DNA from 3 places in the Paenibacillus konkukensis genome. Region 3 is predicted to be linked to each of the others. Evidence: predicted binding sites of a transcription regulator. Region 3 holds the regulator's gene; each other region holds the start of a gene.
What was found. The regulator Rex, encoded in region 3, represses fermentation and respiration genes when NADH is low (regulators of the CRP and FNR family bind a similar motif). The targets are predictions, from matches to a motif close to TTGTGAAATATTTCACAA.
Positions count from the first base shown of each region.

Region 1: a site for Rex is predicted at 4,614-4,631, ahead of SK3146_RS07235 (cytochrome ubiquinol oxidase subunit I). Genes of this name have one in related genera too.
Region 2: a site for Rex is predicted at 4,522-4,539, ahead of SK3146_RS24510 (hemerythrin domain-containing protein). Genes of this name have one in related genera too.

Region 1 covers NZ_CP027059.1:1,634,973-1,642,376, forward strand. The annotation lists gene cydD (thiol reductant ABC exporter subunit CydD) at 1-2,111, opposite strand, end outside; gene cydB (cytochrome d ubiquinol oxidase subunit II) at 2,113-3,123, opposite strand; gene SK3146_RS07235 (cytochrome ubiquinol oxidase subunit I) at 3,165-4,559, opposite strand; gene SK3146_RS07240 (xanthine phosphoribosyltransferase) at 4,863-5,438, opposite strand; gene SK3146_RS07245 (YdeI/OmpD-associated family protein) at 5,567-6,163, opposite strand; gene SK3146_RS07250 (GNAT family N-acetyltransferase) at 6,397-6,855, opposite strand; gene SK3146_RS07255 (SulP family inorganic anion transporter) at 7,169-7,404, opposite strand, start outside.
Region 2 covers NZ_CP027059.1:5,629,412-5,636,815, reverse strand. The annotation lists gene SK3146_RS24530 (DoxX family protein) at 1-70, opposite strand, end outside; gene SK3146_RS24525 (3-hydroxyacyl-CoA dehydrogenase family protein) at 566-1,438, shown strand; gene SK3146_RS24520 (acetate/propionate family kinase) at 1,435-2,697, shown strand; gene SK3146_RS24515 (formate/nitrite transporter family protein) at 3,039-3,890, opposite strand; gene SK3146_RS24510 (hemerythrin domain-containing protein) at 3,922-4,440, opposite strand; gene SK3146_RS24505 (class II aldolase/adducin family protein) at 4,605-5,888, opposite strand; gene SK3146_RS24500 (DUF1835 domain-containing protein) at 6,105-7,157, opposite strand; gene SK3146_RS24495 (NUDIX domain-containing protein) at 7,352-7,404, opposite strand, start outside.
Region 3 covers NZ_CP027059.1:1,207,976-1,215,379, reverse strand. The annotation lists gene panD (aspartate 1-decarboxylase) at 1-169, shown strand, start outside; gene SK3146_RS05210 (tetratricopeptide repeat protein) at 237-878, shown strand; gene dinG (ATP-dependent DNA helicase DinG) at 965-3,829, shown strand; gene SK3146_RS05200 (redox-sensing transcriptional repressor Rex) at 3,826-4,446, shown strand; gene SK3146_RS05195 (inorganic phosphate transporter) at 4,543-5,541, opposite strand; gene SK3146_RS05190 (DUF47 domain-containing protein) at 5,570-6,190, opposite strand; gene SK3146_RS05185 (amidohydrolase) at 6,461-7,404, shown strand, end outside.

The DNA.
Region 1 (7,404 bases), 430 kb from region 3:
CGGAAGGTCAGATCATGCGACACCAGCCGTTCCAGATAGCGGAAGGCGCCCCGGGACAAGCCGAAAAACCGCACGCCCACGATGGGCACCCACAGCAGCAGCACCGACTCCGGCCGCAAGGCGGCTCTGGCGATCAGGTAGCCTGACGTGCCCATGAGACCGATGCTCGCCGCTATCGTCAGGCAGCCGAGCAGCACCGCCGTCAGCAGCCTGCCCCGGTACGGGCGCAGGAAAGAAAGCGCGCCGCGCCAAGCGTCCTGCCGGTCCCGCCAAGGGGCCTGCCGCTCTTCGCCGACATCGGTCCGCCCGCCTTCCCGCTTCAGGTCCGGCCCCTCGCGCATATCGCTTCCCGCTTCCATCTGCGGCGGCGCAGCTTTGCGGCCGCTCGTCTCCCGCTCCAGCGTCCGCATCATACGCGCGTACATGCCTCCCGCGGCCAATAGCTCGGCCGGCGAGCCGATTTCGGCGATACGTCCGCGGTTCATGACGATGATGCGGTCCGCATCCCGCACCGTCTCCAGCCGGTGCGCTACCGTCACGGACATGCGGGTCCGCAGATGCCGTTCCAAGCCTTGCCGGACGATCGCCTCATGCCACAGATCCAGGCCGGAGGTCGGCTCGTCGAGCAGCAGCAGCGGCGCGTCCTTCAGCAGCGCCCGGGCAATGGCGACGCGCTGAATCTGCCCGCCCGACAAGGAAGCGGCTTCGCCCAGCAGCGTGTTCAGCCCGTCCGGGAGCTGCGCGATGAAATCGACGCCCGCCGCTTCCAGCGCGCGAGCCAGCCGCTCCTCGTCGACGGGACCGTCGCAGCCGAGCGTCAAGTTATCCCGCAGCGTGCCGTAATACAGCTTCGGATTCTGGTTCACGCTCGACAGCCGGCTCCGCCATGCGTCCAGCGGCAGCTCCGCCAAGTCGGCGCCGTCCATCCGCACGCTGCCGCCGGTCGGAACCGCGAAGCCTTGCAGCACGTCGAGCAGGGAACTCTTCCCCGAACCGGTCGGTCCGATAACGGCAATGCGCTCTCCCGGCTCCAGCGTGAAGGACACGTTCGACAGCGCCGGCACCGAGCTGCCGGGATACGTCAAGCTGACATCCCGAAACTCGATGCGGCAGCCGTTCGGCTTGCCGGCGGGCAGCGGTTGTTCCCGCTTGGCGCGGGCTGTCGGCTCCGCCTCCAGAATGGCGATGATCCGGGATGCCGCGGCCATCCCGTTCGTGCTCGCGTGAAACTGCGTGCCGAGCGCTCTGACCGGAGCGTAGAACTCCGGAGTCAGCAGCAGCACGAGAAACGCATGCTCGAAGCCGATCTCTCCGTTAATCAGCCGCAGCCCGAGAAACACCGCTACGATCGCGGTGCTCAGCGTTGCGAACAGCTCCATGACGAAGGATGATAAAAACGCGAGCCGCAGCGTGCCCATCGTCGTCTTCCGGTACTCCTCGCTGATGCGCGAGATGATCTCAATCTGCGCCCGGCTGCGGCCGAACATCTTCAAGGTCGGCAGTCCCCGCAGCACGTCCATGAAATGCCCGCCGAGCTGTCCTAACCGCTCGAACTGCCGCTGCGCTTTGGATTTGGCGGCGAGTCCCACCAAAATCATGAACACGACGAGCAGCGGCAGCGTCACCGCCAGCACGACGGACGAAATCCAGTCCAATCCGGCGACGGCGCAGAAGATCGCGGCCGGAATCAGCATGGACAGAGCCATCTGCGGCACATAGCGCGCCAAATAAGCCTCCAGCTGCTCCACTCCCTCGTAGACGGTTCCGAGCAGCTCCCCGCTGCGCTCGCCTTTGGCGTAACCCGGCCCCAGCTCGACCAGCTTGGCGAGCAATTGGCGGCGCAGATCGCTCTTGATGCGCATCGCCATCTGGGAGGAGGCGTACTCGCTCGCCGTCTGGACGAGCGCTCTCAGCAGTATCCACCCGAGCAGCACAGCGAAGACCGGCGCCAAGGCCGAGAGGCCGAGCCCATTCAGAAAGGCTCCGTGAACGAGACGGGCCAAGCTGACGGATTCAAGGATCATCAGCACCCCGCCGATGACGCTGAACCCGATGCCGGCCAGCAGCAGCTTCCGGGTTCCTTGCACGCGGTCAAGCAGTTTTTTCATCATATCAGTAGTCCAAATGATCCTTGACGCTCACCCGTTTGCGGAACACCCAATACGTCCACGCCTGGTAAGCGACGACGACGGGCACCGTAGTAAGAGCGATCACGGTCATAACCTTCAGCGTATATTCGTTCGAAGCCGTATTGTAGATCGTCAGCGTCCAGTCCGGGTTCAGCGAGGAGATCATCACCCGCGGGAACAGGGACATAAACACCGTAATCGTAGAGAGCACGATCGTAAGCCCGGTCATAATGAACGCCCAGCCGTCGCGCCCGGCTTTCAGGAAGAAATGGACGGAGAGCAGCGCAAAGCCCGCCGTGAGCGGAACCATGCCCGGGATAATGCCGTCGCGGGTAAACATATCCGTCTCGAAATAGCTGAGGAAGACGAACAGCAGCAGCACGATGCTGGCCCACGCGCCGAAGCGGTTCGCCGCCCGTCTCGCCCGCTCCCGCAGCTCCCCTTCGGTTTTCAGCGAGAGATAGAGCGCCCCGTGGAGCACGAACAGCAGCACGATGCTGACACCCGCCGTCACCGAATAGACGGAGATCAAATCCCAGAACGAGCCCGCATAATTTTTGTTGGCGTCGATCGGCACGCCTCTCATCAGATTCGCCAGCGCCACGCCCCACAAGAGCGGCGGCAGCAGGCTGCCTCCGAAAATGACGCCGTCCCACAGCTTGCGCCACCGGGGATTCGGCAGCTTGCTGCGAAATTCGAAAGCCACGCCGCGGCCGATAAGAGCCAGTAGCATGAGGAAAAGCGCCATGTAGAAGCCGCTGAACAAGGTCGCGTACCATTCCGGAAACGCCGCGAACATCGCGCCGCCCGCCGTAATCAGCCAAACCTCGTTGCCGTCCCAGACGGGCCCTATCGTATTGATAAGCACGCGGCGCTCCGTATCCGTCCGTCCGAGAAACGGAGTCAGCATGCCGACGCCGAAGTCGAAGCCTTCCAGGAAGAAAAATCCGACGAACAGCACCGTAATAAGAATAAACCATAAGGTTTCGAGCATATTCCTTCGCCTCGCTTTCTATTTCATTGCCCCGGCGGGCCTCACAGAGGAGTCGCCGCGCTCGATTCGATCCCGTGATCGTCCTGCTTATGATGATCATCGTCGGTTGCCCCTTTTTTCACGAAGACGACGATGAGATAAACTAACACGGCGGCCAGCAGTCCGTAAATGACGGTAAAGCCGATCAGCGACGTCGCCACCATCGCCGGCGTCACCGTAGGCGATACGCCCGCTTCCGTCTTCTGCAAGCCGAAAACGAGCCAAGGCTGGCGGCCGACCTCCGTCATAATCCAGCCCGCCGAATTGGCTATGTAGGGCAGACTGATCGCAGGGATCATCCATTTCAAATAACGCGGAAACTGCTCCAGCCGATTGCGCCAGACCGCGTAAGTGCCGAACAGACTCAGCAAAATCATCAGCACCCCGGCGAGCACCATGATGCGGAAGCTCCAGAACGTCGTTTTGACCGGAGGAATATAGTTGCCCGGACCGTACTTCGCCTCGTACTCCGCTTGCAGTTCATTCATTCCCGGCACGCTGCCGTGCAGCTTGTTATAGGATAAAATGCTTAATGCGTAAGGGATTTCGACCTGTCCCCGGTTTTGCTTCTTCTCCACGTCAATCAGGGCGAACACCGTCCACGGAGCGCTATCTCCCGTCGTGTCCCACAGCGCTTCGGAAGCCGCCATTTTCATCGGCTGCGACTTCATCAAGTGCTGGGCCTGCTCATGGCCGGCGACGGCCGTCATAAAACTCGCCGCCAGCGCAATCGTAACGCCGATCGCGAAGGAAGCTTTGAACAGCTGCGGCTGCTGCTTGCGAAGTATTTTATAAGCGCTGATCCCCGTTACGAACAAGGCGCCCGTCGACAGCGCTCCGTAGACGACATGCGGGAATTCCACCCACAGCTGCTTGTTTCCCAGGATGGCGAAGATGCTCGTCATCTCGGCGCGGCCGCCGCGAATCGCATAGCCGACCGGCTCCTGCATAAAGGAGTTTGCGCTCAAAATCCATAAGGCCGACAGCGTCGTACCGATCGCCACGAGCCAAATCGAGGCCAGATGCACCTTCTTCGGCAGACGGTCCCAGCCGAAAATCCAGATACCGAGAAACGTCGATTCGAGGAAAAAGGACACCAGCGCTTCGATAGCGAGCGGCCCTCCGAATACGGCACCGACAAACCGGGAATAATCCGACCAGTTCATGCCGAACTGAAATTCCTGCATAATCCCCGTAACGACGCCTACGGCGAAGTTCAGTAAAAACAATTTCCCCCAAAATTGCGCCATTATTTTGTACGATTCATCTTTCTTCACTACATACATCGTCTGCATTACCGCGATGAGATAGGCCAGCCCGATCGACAAAGGTACGAGCAAGAAATGATAAACCGTCGTTATGCCGAACTGCCACCTGCTTAAATCCAACGTATCCAAATTGAATTCCTCCCTTCTCTACGTTGTTAGTATAGATGGAAGCGGCCGCCTTACATGTGATTAATATCACAAAGTCCGAGGCAGATTTTGAACATTTTTAGCAAAATCATGACGCTTCGGCCAAACGCCGCAAACCTCTTCGTCCATACCCTTGAGCATGACTTTTTCCCTGTGATTGTACAAAAAAACAGCAGGCCGGATTCGTTCCATCCGACCTGCTGCCTATATTTTACTAACCATGCGAAAGCCCGTGCGCAGCTCCCTGGCCGGCGCTTCGGCTATCCCATGATCGACGGATGCCGCCTACTCTTCCAGAAACGTCACTTGCTTGTCCGCCAACGAAGCGATACGGGCCAGCGAATCGACGCGGTACCCCGCTTCTCTCAGCTTGTCCGCTCCGTTCTGGAACGACTTCTCGATGACAATGCCGATGCCGGCGACGACCGCGCCGCTCGCTTCCACGATTTGCGCCATGCCGAGGGCCGCTTCCCCGTAAGCGAGGAAATCGTCGATAATCAGCACTTTCTCGCCCGGAGACAGGAATTTCTTCGATACCGCCACTTCGTTCTTCTGCTCCTTGGTAAACGAATAGACGGTCTTGACGATCAGGTCTTCGTTCAAGGTGAGCGATTTTTGCTTGCGCGCAAAAATCATCGGCACCTTCAGCGCCAGCGCGGTCATTACGGCCGGAGCGATGCCCGACGATTCGAGCGTAAGCACCTTGCCGACGCCGGCTTCCGCATACCGCGCCGCGAACTCTTGACCGATCGCCGCCATCAGCTCGGGATCGACCTGATGATTCAAGAACGAGTCCACTTTCAGCACCCTGTCGCTGAGCACCGTGCCTTCCTGTCTGATTTTATCCTGCAATGCTTTCATAGTACGGTTCCTCCCCCTATCTCCTTGCCGCGACGGCAAGATCGATTCCTCAGGTAGCATATACTGAAAACCGGCCTAAAAGCAACTCGTCTGCCGGAAAGGGGCGAAGTTTTATCGGAGATATACTGCTATCGTGTCCCGGATGAAGGATGAATTTTTTGGCCTTCCTCCAGCATTTGGATGAACTGCCGGATTCGCTTATCTCGAGTTTCTTGTTTTTTGGCATTGTGAATTCGAAACAGGATCGCGTATTTATTTTGTCTGTCGAGCGTATCGTAGAACGCCTTAGCCTCTGCATTGCGCTCCAACTCGATTGCGAAGTCCTCAGGCAGCGAGGCGATGCTTTGCGATTCGTAGGCCTTATCCCAGTTCCCGTTCTTCCGGGCTTCTTCAATTGCCTTATATCCGGAAGTCTTCATTCGCCCGTTTGCGATCAGCTGTTCCGCCTTGTCCTTATTGACTTTCGACCAGATGCTCTTGGCGCCGCGCGGAGTAAACCGCTGCAGCCATGTTTTCTCATCGTATGCTTCTTTCTGACTGTCGACCCATCCGTAGCATAAGGCAACCTCGAGCGCTTCGTTATAGGAAATCGTTACGACGCCGGAATTCTTCTTCGCAATCTGTAATCGGATGCCGGGTGAGGTATCGCAATGATCGTCGAGCCAGCTCTCAAAAGATAACGGATCGGCAAAAGAAATAATCGGCAAGCTCGATTTTTTTACCACATGAATCGCCTCCTAATCATTCAAACGAACGTAATTCTTGACCCGTGTTATCCTAACAAAATCTCGAAAACCTGTATTGTAAAAACACGACACCTTACCATTGCTTATCATTGCTTATATACGGCAATACGTTCAATATTGAATTAAACTGCCAGCTGCTTCAAGGAATACCAAACAGGAGCTGCCGCAAGGGCAACTCCATGCTATCGTTTCTCTTAGTTGAACAGTATATCTCAAGAGCTTTTCTTTTCAAAATAGACCAAGCTAAAATCAGAGGTGATCAAGCGTTCTTTAAAGACCCCATATCCTAATTTTTCGTATAAGGCAATGTTCCTCTCGCTTTTGCTTCCGGTGAACAATTCATAACGGGATGCCGGAAAAAGTTCTTCAATAGCGTTCATTAACAATTTGCCTATTCCTTTATTTTGGTGATTCGGATGAACCATCAGCTTGCCTATATAGCATGTTCCGTCTTGATCGTAGGCTCGTACGGAGCCGATGATGGTCCCATCCATCGAAGCTTTAAGTATAACGTGATTATCAAACTGTTGGCGCAGCTCTTCCAAGGTCTGAGCAAGCGGCTCAATAGTAAAATCGTTGTAAATTTCCGCTTCGCTTCTGTAAGCCAGCTTTTGCAGCGGCAGGATTTCCTCTGCATCCGATACGGATGCTCTTGCAACTTTTATGCTCATCTCAGCTCTTCCTTTCTCGGCTCTTCTGTACTCATCTTAATTCATCCGATGCCATTTTGCTATACAGATTTGGAAAATTGTGCTGCCGGTTTATTTTGAACGTTGCGCCGGACCCTGCAAATCCAACTGATAAACAGCAAGCTCCAGCCATCGCTCAAAGTTGTAATCCTGCTCTTTTTATAACTCCGCAGTATACAAATCCCAATCTTTCGTGGAGCCTGTTACAAATGAGAAAAGGACGCCCCGGCAGAATCGCTCGGGCTGCGTCCTCCGCATCCCTATTGCATTTGAGCATGGCTTCGCTCCCGGCCGCTCAGTAAGTAACTCCCGGACCGTCCGGCAGCTTGCCCGCCGCCCGCTTCAGGCTGCGTCCCGACGCCGCTATTTCTTCCCGTGCTTTGACCGGCGGCACAGCGGACAATGCCTCGCACTCGCGAAATGCCCGATACGGGCAGCCCAGGCAGCGATCGCGATCAAGCTTCCCGAGCGCATAATCGATCGCCTCGCCGGTATGCTCGAAGAAATGATCGGCCCCGACAACCGCCTCCA
Region 2 (7,404 bases), 3.5 Mb from region 3:
CGAGGTAAACCCGAATGATGAAAAATAATCCGGCCGCATAAACGTTTTCCCTAATCCACTTTAACATGATAATCCTCTCCCATTCTTTGATATGAAGTTTTAACATGAAATTAATTGTAAAACTGGAATGTTCTTTTTTTCACAAACTTATTTGTAAAAAATCTTTTCGACCAGCGGAGATCGATTGGATCCGGATGTTTTCTTCATGGCGATTCTCCTTTCCCTGTTTCATAGCGTTGCTTGGTTGTTATGTGAAGCCTTTATGCTCCGAAGCTTCATCTTGCGAACCTTGTTGTTATGAAGCTTGGCGCTGCGGGGTGTTTTGCTGTCCCCCATGGCTATAATGTACCAGACCTCAAGATAAAAGAATGTGCTTAAAATCACACTTGCCGGAATTTTTTTAAACTTCGTTTTGCTTCGACAATATCCCCCGCTAATCCGCGTTGAGGGCTGCGTTTTGCTCCAATCTGCGGCGCCGCTCCCGCCCGGAATAAGTTCCTTGTGAAAAGGATCACAGAGTTTCCCGTGCAGCGATCTTACAATAAGAATGGAAGGAGTGAGAGAGATGGAACTTAGAAAAATCGCCGTTATCGGCGCAGGCACGATGGGACAAGGCATCGCCGTTATGCTGGCGTCCAAAGGTTTGGACGTGCTTCTCTACGATAAAACGCCCGAGCTGCTCGGACAATCCGTTGAAGCGATCGAGGCTCATCTGGACCGGCAGATGGAACGATGGGCTCTTACACGTCAGGAGAAAAAGCTGATCCTCTCCAGGCTGCACAAGGTTACGGATATGGAAGCTTTGGCGGAATGCCAGCTTGCGATTGAGTCGGTTACGGAGCATTTCGAGACGAAGCAGCGGCTGTTCATCGAGCTCGACCGCATTCTTCCGCCGGATGCGATTCTTGCCACCAATACGGCTACGCTCAGCCTGACCTTGCTGGCAAGCAGGCTTGTTTATCCGGACCGGACGATCGGCATGCATTTCCTGCATCCGGCGGGGCAAATCCGCATGGTCGAGCTGGTGCGGGGCATGAATACGTCGGAGGAGACGTTCGCCCGAATGAGACGGTTCGCCGAGCAGGTGCTGGACAAGGAGAGCGTGCAGGTGTACGAATCTCCCGGCTATGTGACGACCCGGCTCATTTGCGTTCTGATCAACGAGGCGATCCACGCCTTGCTGGAGGGCGTCGCTTCCGCCGAGGACATCGACAAAGCGATGAAGCTCGGCTACGACTTTCATTACGGCCCGCTGGAAATGGCCGACCGGTTCGGCCTCGATTCCGTGCTCGCTTCGATGGAGGCTTTGTTTCTCGAATTCGGGGACGTGAAATTCCGGCCGAATACGCTGCTCAAGAAAACCGTGCGCTCCGGCAGGCTCGGGGTCAAAACGGGCAGAGGCTTTTTCCAATATACCGACGGAGGGGAAAGAATATGAACATCCTGGTTATCAATTCCGGCAGCTCCTCTTTGAAATATCAAATGTTCGATATGCAGCGCGAGCGGCTCATCGCCAAGGGCAGAGTCGAGCGGATCGGCTCGGAGACGGCGCTGATCTCTCAGCAGGACGGCGCGGGACACGAAGTGACGCTCGTGCAAGAGATTATGACGCATTCGGAGGCGATCAGCCTGATGCTGCGCCTCCTGACGAACCCGGATACCGGAGTGCTCCGCAGCGTAACGGACATTCACGGCGTCGGGCACCGGGTCGTCCACGGCGGCGAGGTGTTCACGGGCGAGGTGCTCATTAACGCCGGAGTCAAGCGGGAGATCAAGCGGCTGTACGACGTCGCCCCGCTCCATAACCCGGCGCATATGGTCGGCATTACCGCCGTGGAGGAGCATCTCCCGGATGTGCCGCAGGTCGCCGTATTCGATACGGCTTTCCATCAGACGCTCCCCGCGAAGGCGTACTTGTACCCGATTCCCCGGGTGCTTCACCGCAAATACGGTATTCGCCGCTACGGCTTTCACGGCACGTCGCATGAATATGTCAGCCGCCGCGCGGCGCTATTGCTCGGCAAGCCCGTCACGCAGCTGAATATGGTGACCTGCCATATCGGCAACGGGGTCAGCTGCACGGCCATCGAAGCCGGCCGCTCGGTCGACACGAGCATGGGCATGACGCCGCTCGAAGGGCTGATGATGGGAACCCGTTCGGGCGATCTCGATCCGGCGATCCTCCCTTATCTCATGATGAAGGAGGAGCTGACGCTGCATGAGATCAGCTCCATGCTGAACAAGCACAGCGGCCTGCTCGGCGTCTCCGGCATCAGCTCCGACGTGCGCGAAATTCAGGAAGCCGCCCGGCAGGGGCAGGCGAGCGCGATACTCGCGCTGGAGATGTACGAATACCGCATCCGCAAATATATCGGGGCGTATGCCGCGGCGATGAACGGCGTCGATGCGATCGTCTTTACCGGCGGCGTCGGCGAGAACTCGTCGTACTTGCGGCAGCAAATTACGCAGCGGCTGACTTATCTCGGGGTAGCCGTCGACGAGCGGCTCAACGAAGCGGCGGATAGCGGGGAGCGGCTCATCTCCGCCGAACAGTCCCGGGTCAGTGTCCTCGTCATTCCGACGAACGAGGAGCTGATGATCGCCCAGAAAACGTACGCTTTGCTGGAGAAGAAGGAAGCGGCGGCGCCAAGCTGCGATACGGATCGCGTTCACCACGCGGCATTGGGATCGGTGTAAACGGACGGATCTGCCCTATAGGAGGGGCAGTCGGTATGTTGCGCCGCTTGCCTCTGCTTATGGGATTCGACCTACTGCCGCGCGGCGCTGCAAACGCGCACTTCGGGATTCGCGCGCGTTGGAAAATTTCGCAGCATTGCGATGCGAGCGCAATAACTGTGTCGGTGTCTTTTCACGTTAGAGGAGCGGCCGCGTGCAGCGGTCGCTTTTATCGTTCATGCGCATCCAATGATCCCATTCTGGCTGCACGGCAAGCCAAAAAGACCAATTTCACCTTAACGAAATTGGTCTCAGTCATCGGCCTGTATTCAAGCGGCTGCTGGCGCTCGGGCCCGAATACCTCATAATTGCGGCTCCCTTATAGCCGGCTCCTTGCTCCCTTTCGCCTGCTGCCGGACCTGCTCCTCCGCGCTTTCTCCTTCCCGCAGCTTCCGTCTGTAGGCCAAACGATAGAGCCCGGCTACAAATAAACAACCCCCGATCGCATTGCCGAGAAAAACGGGGACGAAATTAGCCGCATACTCCCCCCAGCTCGCCTGTCCGGCGAAAATCGCGGCCGGAATGAGAAACATATTGGCGACCACGTGCTGAAAGCCGAGCGCCACGAACGCCATCGTCGGAAACCAGATGCCGAGCACCACTCCCGCTCCGTCGTCGGCGCCGTACGCGGTCCACACCGCCAGGGAGACAAGCCAGTTGCAGCCGACCCCCGAGATTAGCGCCGTCAGGAACGGCTCTTCCAGCTTGGCTTCGGTCAGCGCGACCATTTGGGCCAGATAAGGCCCGTGCTCCGTCATTCCGGCAAGATGGCCGAACGCATAGGCGACGAAGATCGCCCCGGCGAAGTTGCTCAGCGTGATGACCAGCCAGTTGGCGGCAACGCGCCTTAGCGGAATGCGTCCCGCCATGCAGGCGAAGGGCACGGCCATCATATTGCCGGTGAGCAGCTCGCCGCCCGCCGCCAGGCACAAGATCAGCCCCAGCGGAAAGACGGCGGCTCCGAGGAAGCTGCGGAAGCCTTCCCATTCGGGAGGCAGGCCGGCGCTTACGCGGATGGCCAGAAGAAAGCCGAGCGAGATGAAGGCGCCGGCGGCGAATCCGAGCGGAAGCTGGGCGGACAGCGGCAGGTTCGCTTTTTTCACGCCGAATTGCACGGTGCGCAGCGCGATTTGCTCCGGTTTGGCGAAGCCCATGGAACATCCCCCCTCCTAGATGCCGCCCGGCCTAAAATCCGTACCGGTTCGAACGGTCTTCGAGCGCCGCGATAATCTCTTCTTCCTGGCGGAAATGATGCTTCAATATCGAACCGGCCTGCAGCAAATAGGCTGCCATATCTTGAGCCTCGGCGCGGCGCACGGCATGACGGATGCGGTCGGCCGCCTTGATGAACGCCTCGATGCATTGCTCGGCAAGCTCATGCTCCTGCTCCATCAGCGGGAATTGATCCGGCTCCTCGCCGAAATACCAGGCGACCATCGGAAACATCTTCTCTTCCTCCCAATGGCTGTGGGCCATCAGCTCCTGCTGAAAGGCCAATGCCTTCCCGCGCAATTCAAGGAGCGGCTCCGTCCAATCGTCCGTCTGCTCCTCGTCCCCGATCGCCTTGGCGGCGGCGCATAATTCGCCCAACCCTTCTTCGAGCATCGCGTGCTCTTCCCTAAGCCGCTGCACCGCTTCGTTGAATTCATACAGCGGGTGGCCGATCGTCGTAAAATGCAAATCCATATTCATGCGCTGTCTCATCGCTTATCCCTCCGTTGGCTTCTAGGCCTTATGCTATGATCTCTTGCTAGTTCCCACTATACCGTATCCGAACGGGAATGTATGTGAAAACAATCACAAGTTGTCATGGATAATCGATTCGTTGTTTGACACGCATCGTCGCGCCTACCCCGCTTCAGCTTGCACTACAGCTTGAACGCTTCGTCGATCTCGCGGATTTTGTCCTGATCCATAACGACGATGCCGCCCAGACTTGCCGCCGAAATGACCGCTTTGGCGCTGTACTCGGCCACTTCCAATCTGTCGAACGCATTCAGCAGACTGTGCCCGACGGCGATCACGCATTCATTTTCCATGAGAGCGATCGGCGTATCCGGAGTAAACCGTTCCGCCGTTGCCTCCGGCGTCCGGAAAGCCGCGCCGTAAGGTAATTTCGGCATGCCTCTCAGCAAAATGTAGCTCTCGGGAATCGTCCTGGAATCGAACTTGGCAGCCGTCACGGCAAAGGCCATAATATTCGGCGGATGAGCGATAATAATCGAATTGACATGCGGCTGCTTATCGTAAATCCATTGATGCAGCCGAACCGAGCGGCTCGGTGCCTTCCCCGCCTCCACGCGGCCGCCGTCCACCCTTACAAGATCTTCGGGCCCGAGGTATTTCCGGTCCTGATCGAATGGCGTAATAATAAACGAATCTCCGTCGATTCTTTGCGAGAACGTGCCTTGCGTGCTTGTAAAAAGCTTCTGATGATAAGCGCGATGAATCAGCCGGCACATCTCCCGGCGCAGTCCTCTCTCCTTCGCGCTAAATCCGGCGGGAACGAAAGCCTCCGCTTGCGGCGTGTCCGCCAGCCGTTCGGCAAGCTGCTCGGGCGTCAGGGCGACCGGTTCGCCGATCCGTCTCGCCTTCAGCTCCAGCCTCGCGCAAAACTCCAGCGTTTCGAAGGCTTTGAACGCTTCGAACAAATCACTACCCCCGATCACGACGCCGTGATTTTCCAGCATCACCGTGTTGATTCCTCTCGCGAATACGTCGGCAATATTCCTCCCCAGCCGCTCGCTGCCGGGCAGCGCGTATTCCGCCATCCCCACCTCGCCGCAAATCCGGTAATCGTTGGGCAGCAAATGCAGGTTCGGGATTTGTCTGACGATGCTGAAGGCGACAAGCGCCGGCGGATGGGCGTGAAGCACCGCCTTCAGGTCGGGTCTGGCACGATAAATGCGCTCGTGAAAAGGAAGCTCGCTCGACGGCGCATGAATGCCGACCGACGTTCCGCCCGGCTTCACGCACACCACATCCTCGCGGGTCAGAGCCCCTTTGTCCACGCCGGCGGGCGTAATCCAAATATCTCCGTTCTCGTCGCGTATGGACAGATTGCCCCCGGACGTCGTAGTCATGCCGTAACCGTAAATTCGCTCCATCATCATAATGATTTGATCAGCCGGATGCGCCAGTTCAAAATGCATAGAGTCCACCTCTTTTTCCTATATAAATGCATATCCTCAGTATGAATTTCATTATAGCCCGCGGTAGCGCCGTATCATGTGATGGATTTCACAATATCAATTATAATGCCCGGTTCTGCCTCAGAAAATAGACCGGCACCTTTGACGGATCAGCGGTCCCGGTCGTTTTGCAAAAGGAATTGGCTTCAACTCCTGCAATTTTCCTACTTCTGTCCCTTATTTACGCCTTACACTATAATACCTCATCGCCCGCGGCACGCCTTTGATGTCCAAAACTCCGTTGTAGATCAACTGCCTCAGCCGATATTCTAAATAACTATCGCCAATGTACTGCTCACAGGAGCCGAGCGCTTCGCCTATGACCCTTGCCGCTTTAATAAAATCACGATGGGATTGGCCGGTATGCAGCTTGTCTATGGCTTCCAGCAAATAAGCGTCGTAATGATCTTCACGGACATTAACAATTCGTTCTCCGTCCCATGTGCGCAGCACTTCGTCACGGTTTGCAAGCGACAACCATTCCTGCTCCAGCAGCCTTCTTGTTTCCCGTGGTAAAGGTCCGACTTCCTCAGCCTCTCCAACAATCTCCTGAAGTAGCTCCGGGGAAATTTCGCCTGTATGGGAATAGCGAATTTGCCGATCAGCAGTGGAAAACCTTCTCTCGCACGCCTTTGCGGCATGGAAGGTAAAGATTGGATTGTTCCTTTCCTTGAGCAAATACATGGCATACCGAAGCCCTGCCTGCTCATGCGCATTGCCGCCGCTCCATATGACAATGGAGGCTTCATCGGGAATAAGGGCCATTTGCTCGTCCAGTCTTTGGTGATACATACTGCCATAATCATCATCAGCATCGTCGTCATTGCCGCTATTAATATGGTCTTTGAACCACTCCCCTCTAGCCGCTCGTCCCCTTTCTTCATGAAGCCGCCATAAAGGACCGATGGAAAATAGGTCGCGGAAGCAGACCATCTTGCTCGCCTCCGCATCTCCCAGCTGCTTCATGGCCAATTTCAAGCTTGCGGCAGCAGAATCCCCGAAAACGATATGTACCTTTCTGGCAGACGCATCCGGCTCCCATATCGATTTCCGGCTATCGGGAACCAGCAGCTGCTCGTACATGTCATTGATGTTTTTATACAAATCTATATTCGCATTAGGGCTCAACTCGACCAAATCCAATTGAAGCTTAATGCCCGCGAGGAGCTGCTTGGCCTCTTGCGAGGATAGCGCATGGATCGCTTTCCGTATGTCTAATCGTTTATTCAATGCTCTTTTCTCCCCTCCAACCTATATCGATACGATTCGATTTGGTTCGGATTTTTACTGTTTGTACCTTTTTAATTTAGACGCGAAATCGCCTAGTTAGTTTCATATATAGGATAATAAAGCAAATAGACCCATCTCTATGAGACAGGCCCGACTAAATCTAGATAGTAAGTACGTTCATTTAACTCCAAGGTTTAAAAAGTTGACGTCTGCTTTACGGTAGTCCATTGGATCTGTGGAATTTGTT
Region 3 (7,404 bases):
CGGGGCGGCTGCGCGCATGGTGCATGTAGGGGATACCGTCATTATTTTATCTTATGTCATGCTGACCGACGAAGAAGCCAGAAAGCATCATCCGCAAGTGGCCATCATGGGCGAGAATAACAAGGCCGTCAGCGTATTGAAGGAAGAAATTCATTCCACCGTCCTGTAACGAATGAAAACAAGTCCGGGGGCAAAAAATGAGGGTATGCTCAGCTTAAAGGCGGTGGGATGCATACATGTTCAAACATTTATTTGCCTCCATGAACGAGATGCTGGACGAGATTGCCTCCAAGTACGATAAGGCGACAGGAGCAAGAAAGAAGGAGCTGCAGGAAAAGCTTCGCACGCTAAAGGCCATGAGCGATACGTTTATCGAAGAATGGCTGTTGTTTGAAGAAAAGCTGGCCGCGTTCCATCAGCAGCAGCAGCACCATCATCCTTTATATGCTGCCAATATGATGGACCCGGAATTGGAAGGCAAGCGGTCGGACGAATTTGTGCGCGGACAAGGGTATTACAAACTGTGGATGTACGACGAGGCGATCCGCGAATTTTCCGCTATCGTCAGCAAACAGCCTGATTTTACATTGGCGCGAGTTTATTTGGCCATGAGCTACTTGCGCAGAGGAGATATCGCGGAAAGCTACAGTCATTTTCATTTTTTGGCGCAATTAACGAATAACCTGCAGATGAGAGCTATTTCTTACAATGCGATGGGATGTATTCAAGCAGTTCATCACGACAATATGGATAAAGCCGCGGAATATTTTAATTTGGCGTTTCAAACGGACCCGAGCAGCGTTCAGCCTCTGATGGAGATGGGACTGTGCTGCGAAAAGAAGGGCCAGCTGCAGTTTCACCAGCAGCCTTACCGTTAAACGAAGGATAAGTTTACTATTCCCTTTTCCCGAGAGTATTGGTATGCTTAGAAGAGAGTGGGAATGAAGGGATTGACATAAAAGTAATGAAATTCGCGGTTTTGGATTTTGAAACGACCGGGAGCCAGCCTGCGGATCGCATCATACAGGTTGGCCTCGTCATTATACAAGACGACTACATCATCGACAGGTATACTTCTCTGGTCAATCCCGGGATAGGTATACCTTCTTCTATAACGTCGTTAACCGGCATTGACGATGAGATGGTCAAAGATGCCCCGGAGCTTGATACGGTTATTGGGCAAATGGTGCCGCTTTTGCAGGATACCGTCCTGGTCGGGCATAATATTGCCTTTGATTTGGCATTCTTGCAGCGGGCTCTGGATGAGCACGGTTATTTTCCGTTCGACGGCAAGGTGCTGGACACGATGGATACGCTGCGCGTGCTGTTTCCGTATTTGGGCAGCCTGCAGCTAAACATGGTTTGCCAGTCGCTCGGCATTGAGCATGAACGGCCGCATCAGGCGGACAGCGACGCCGAAGCGACGGCGCTTGTTTGGCTGCGCTGCTTGGAGAGGCTCCAAAGCTTGCCGCTGCTTACGCTTCAGCGGTTATCCCTTATTTTCGATGAAGTGACTAGCGATCTCGGATGGTTTCTTCATGAAATGAAAGCGTATAAGGAAATGTTTACCTCTGTGGATACGGAGGAAGGACGTTATTTTCGCCAGTTTGCCATCAATGTGGATGAGTGGGGCAACGAAGAGCCGGTGCGCGAGGACGACGAAATGCAATCGATTCCGGATAGCTTCGCCGAATTTTATGAATGGCTCAAACAGCAGCTGCAAATCCGTTTCGAGTCCTACGAGGACCGCGAAGCTCAGGTGAAGATGCTGGAAGAGGTCGAAGCCGCTTTCGAAGAAGGCAAGCATCTGATGATCGAAGCGGGAACCGGTACGGGCAAATCGCTCGGTTATTTGATTCCGTCGCTGTATTACGGGCTGAAGAAGGATAAGAAGGTGCTTGTCAGTACGCACACCATCAATTTGCAGGAGCAGATTAGAGAAAGAGACATACCGCTTCTGCACAGTTTATTTCCGGTGGGCTTTCGCGCGGCGGTGTTGAAAGGAAGAAGTCATTATTTGTGCTTGCGCAAATTCGAGCATAAAATGAATCTTCAAGATTTTGAAAACGGCAAAGAAGACCGGATCACGGCCGGACAAATGCTTGTCTGGCTTAGCGAAACGAAGCAGGGCGACGAAGAAGAGCTGCATTTTGCCACGAATAAAGGCAATCAGTTTTGGCATACGGTGGCAAGCGATTCCGATTCCTGTCTGAACAGAGCATGCCCCTGGTTCAAACGCTGCTTTTATCATCGTGCCCGGCATGAGTCCAATACGGCCGATGTCATTATAACCAACCACTCTATGCTGTTTACGGATACGAAGGCGGAAAACCGGCTTCTGCCGTCCTATAAGCATCTTGTTATCGATGAAGCGCATCATTTCGAGGAAGTAGCCAGCAAGCATTTGGGTATCGAGCTGTTCTACGGGGCTTTCCTGAATACGTTATGGTGGTTGTATAAAGACGGCCGCAGCGGCCAATTATCTTCCCTGAAGGCCAGGCTGCAGCGCGAGGAATCGGAGCGGGCGCAAGCGTGGAGCGGCGTTATAGACGCGGTCATTCCGAAAATCGTTGCGATTAAGGAACAGTGGGACGAACTGGCCGAGCTGTTGTACCAACTGCTTGCCTCGCGTTCCGATCCGTCGCAAACCGAGGGCGGACAGCTTGTATTCCGGATTAAGAAAGACCAGACGCCAAGCTCGTGGGATAAGCTGCTTGTTCTCGAAGAGAACATTTATTTGAACTGCTCCGAGGTTTTGAAAAAACTGGATAAAATGCTCAGCGAAATGAAGGAGCTTCAAGACGAGCAGGATCTTCAGGGAGTCGTAACCGATATCGGCGGCACCGTCAAGGAGCTGTACCGTCACCGTGACAATCTGCATTTTTTTATGACGATGCCGGACGACAATTACGTATATTGGCTTGAAGGGGGACAGCATAACAAGAGCAAATCGCTGCAGCTCGTTTGCGTTCCGATCGACGTCAGCCCGATGCTTCAGCAGCACTTTTTCGAGGTAAAAGACAGCGTCATCATGACCTCGGCTACGCTTTCCGTAGGCAAGTCTTTTGATTATACCTGCGAGCAGCTGGGACTTGAAGAAGTGAAGGACGGCTCCGTACAGGCCAAACTGAAGACGGTGCAGCTGCCTTCTCCTTTCAATTATCGTCAGCAGGCGCTGGTGGCGATTCCAAGAGATTTCCCCAGCATTCGCGGCAATTCAGGAGAGAAGCAGTTCTTGGACCGGCTGACGCAATCGCTTGCCGAGGTAGCGCTGGAGACCAAAGGACGTATGCTGGTGCTGTTCACGTCCAACCGGATGCTGAAGCTCACTCACGCGGCATTGAAGGAAGTGCTGAGCCCTTTTGGCATTCAGGTATTGGGTCAAGGGGTTGACAGCAGCAACCGGAGCAAGCTGACCCGCTTGTTCCAGAACAGTCCGGCGAGCGTACTGCTGGGAACGAGCAGCTTCTGGGAAGGCGTGGACATTCCCGGCGACGCGCTGAGCTGTCTGGCGATCGTGCGGCTTCCGTTCCAGCCTCCGAATCATCCGTTAGTGGAAGCGAAGACGGAAAATTTGAAGAAGCTTAACCAAAATCCTTTCATGAAGCTGTCGGTGCCCCAGGCCGTGATCCGCTTTAAGCAGGGCTTCGGGAGATTGGTTCGGACGGCGAACGATAAAGGCATCGTCATTATATATGATACCCGGGTCATTGATACGACATATGGAAAGTACTTCTTGTACTCGCTGCCCGGCCCCAAAATCGAGCATATGCCGACCAATCAATTGGTACCGAGAATTAAGCAGTGGATGGGGGAAAGCGACGTATGAAAACAATTAAAATTTCCGAAGCGGTCGTTCGCAGACTGCCGGTCTATTTACGGTTTTTGAACGAATTGAGCAAAAAAAGCGTGAATACGGTATCTTCGCAGGATTTGGGTCAAAAGCTGGATCTTAACCCGGCTCAAATCCGCAAAGATCTCGCCTATTTCGGAGAGTTCGGCAAAAAAGGAATCGGCTACGACGTCGACTATTTAATCGAAAAAATACGGCAAATTTTAAAGCTTGATAAAGTGATTCCGGTAGCGCTCGTCGGAGCGGGTAATCTTGGGCGGGCATTATGCAACTATAACGCTTATTTGAAAGATAATATGAAAATTGTCGCCGTTTTCGACGCGCACGCATCGAAGATCGGGGAGTCGATCAACAATTTGAATGTGAAGCCGATGGAAGAGCTCAAAGCAGCGATCAAAGAGCTGCATGTAAGAATCGGGATCATTACCGTTCCTGCCGCTGAAGCGCAAGGAGTAGCCAATCAGTTTGTCGAGGCCGGAGTCGAAGCGATTTTGAATTTTGCTCCGATTATTATTAAAGTTCCGAATGAAATTCGGGTGCATCACGCCGATTTTACGACGGAGCTGCAAAGCCTCGCGTACTATCTTGATTAGAAACCTATACGTCAAAAAAGTACGTCAAAAAAAGCCTACAGCGATGTAGGCTTTTTGGGCGTGTAACGGTTAATCGTATGTAAGGAGAAATCAAGCTCAAATGACGAGAGAAACGACTTTGTAGATGAGATAAGAGAGCGCCATACTAATCGGGATCGTAATGACCCAAGTCATAACCATTTTGGTAACGGTCGCCCACTTTACGTCGTGAAACCTCAGTACCGATCCCGTCCCGATAATCGAGGACGAAATGACATGCGTCGTGGACAACGGCATCCCCATTGCCGTCGAAATCTGAATAACGATGGATGAATTCAGATCGGAAGCGAACCCGTTGATCGGCTCGATCTTAATCAGATTTTTGCTCATGGTCTTGATGATCTTCCATCCGCCGATCGAAGTGCCGAGGCCCATGGCGGTAGCCGCGCATAATTTAACCCATAACGGCACGTCCAAATTGGTTTGGTACCCTAACGCCACCATTCCGAAAACGATAATTCCCATTGCTTTCTGAGCATCGTTGCCTCCGTGCGACAGGGAGAGAAGGCCGGCCGAAAAAATTTGAAAAAACCGGAACATTCGATTTAGCTTCGAGCGGGAATGATTGCCGCTGGCAAAAATGATCTGTTTAATGATCCACATAATGATGAATCCTGTTGCAAAAGCGATCATGGGAGACAGGATCAGAATAGCGATAATTTCTTTAAAGCCGCTCCAGTTGACTGCGGATATCCCCGCACCGGCCACGACGGCGCCGGCTAAAGCTCCGATCAACGTATGCGAGGAGGAGGAAGGAATGCCGAAATACCAAGTGACTAAATTCCATATAATAGCCGTAATTAATGCCGCGATGACAACGGTAACCCCGTTTTCGATGGTTGCCGGATTGGCGACTTTGCCGCCGATCGTTTTGGCCACTTCAGAGGAGTAAACCGCTCCGATAAAATTGAGGGTGGCCGCGAAAAAAACGGCTACCTTAGGGGATAATGCCCTGGTCGATATCGATGTTGCAATCGCATTGGCCGTATCGTGAAAGCCGTTGATGAAATCGAACAGCAAAGCCAATCCTACGATGATGAACAAAAGGGTTAACATAATTACCTCCTACCGGTTGCGAAGCAGCTTACGAATAACGCAATACGACGCTTTCCAAAATGTTCGCTACGTCTTCACAGGCATCCGTAGTTTGCTCAAGGCGTTCATAGAGCTCCTTAAGCTTGAAATCGTGATAAGGGTCTTGAGGATTCAAGAAAATTTCGCGAATTCCTTCCCGCATTAACCGGTCGGCCTCGTTCTCCAAGCTGTTGATTTGGACGGTATGTTCGGTAATTTGCATATATTTCTTTTTGGACAATAGTTTGAAGGCATCGAGAATATGCTGGCAGCTGGCAACAAGAACGGCGGAAAACTCCTGCATATACTTATCGCTCTCGTTAATGTTCAAATAATCGAAACGTGCGATCGTCGCTTCGATCCCGTCGATGACATCGTCGACTTTGGAGGCAAGTTCCATAATATCTTCCCGATCCAATGGGGTAATGAACACTTTGTTCAGCCCTTTGAAAATTTGATGGGTAATCTGATCGCCTTTGTTCTCTAAATCCTTCAATTGAGGATAGAACGCTGCGGGCGGTTGATCTCCCATTACGGCGTTGCGAAACATTTGCGCCGCGTGCAGCGTATTTTCCGACGCTTTGATCAGCAGGAGCAAAAAGTCGGTATCGTTCTTTTTGGCGAAAAGCATGAAACAGCCTCCTTCAATATATGTAAATAATTTACACAACGAATAATGATCGCGAATAATGTAGAATAAGCGTGAAAATGAACACCAAAAATAAAAATAACACATCAGAGTAAGGGAATGCAATCATAGTTTATCCAATTCAGAATATGTTCATCAAACATTAATGATGCAGCGGTTAAACCTCTTGACAGCCGCTCTATTACTTGCTTTTCGGCTAACGAAGTTGTACAGTGGAGGTTGATGCTAGGAGTCGGAAAGGATAAGGTGATTATGAAAAAAACGATAATTACTAACGGACAATTCATTATATGGAATGAACAACATCCGATCGTTAACGGTTGTATGGTAATAGAAGACAACCGGATTACATATATCGGCACGGAAGCGCCGCTGCCGCTGGAGCAGTATGACGAACGTATTGACGGAACGAACAAGCTGTTCATGCCGGGGCTTGTCAACACGCATTGCCATGCGGCAATGTCGCTCTTGCGCGGCTACGGCGACGACCTCGCGCTGCAGGTTTGGCTGCAGGAGAAAATGTGGCCGATGGAAGGCAAGTTTACCGCTCACGATGTTCGTTGGGGAACGGAGCTGTCCATCCTGGAGATGATCAAGGGAGGGACGACGACGTTCGTCGATATGTACGATCATATGAACGAAGTCGCGCAGGCTGTGGAGCGCAGCGGAATGCGCGCCGTCTTGACGCGCGGCGTGATCGGCTTATGTCCTCCGGAGGTACAGGACGCCAAGCTGAAGGAAGCCGTGCAATTTGCCCGTGATTGGAACGGCCAAGCGAACGGACGCATTACGACGATGATGTCTCCGCATGCTCCGTATACTTGTCCTCCCGATTACATCGAGAAAATTGTGCAGGCGGCTCACGACCTGAATTTGCCTATTCATACGCATATGTCGGAGACGGCCCGCGAAGTGCAGGATAACGTAGATCAATACGGGGCGAGACCCGTAGAGCATCTGGAAAAGCTTGGCGTATTCGCCAGACCTACGCTGGTAGCCCATGCCGTGCATTTGACGGATGAAGAAATTTCGCTGCTGCAAAAATATGACGTTCGCGTATCGCATAATCCCGGCAGCAACCTCAAGCTCGCAAGCGGAGTCGCCCGGGTGCCCGAGCTGCTGAAGCGCGGCGTGAAGGTGTCGCTCGGCACCGACGGCGCGGCAAGCAACAATAATTTGGATATGTTCGAAGAAAT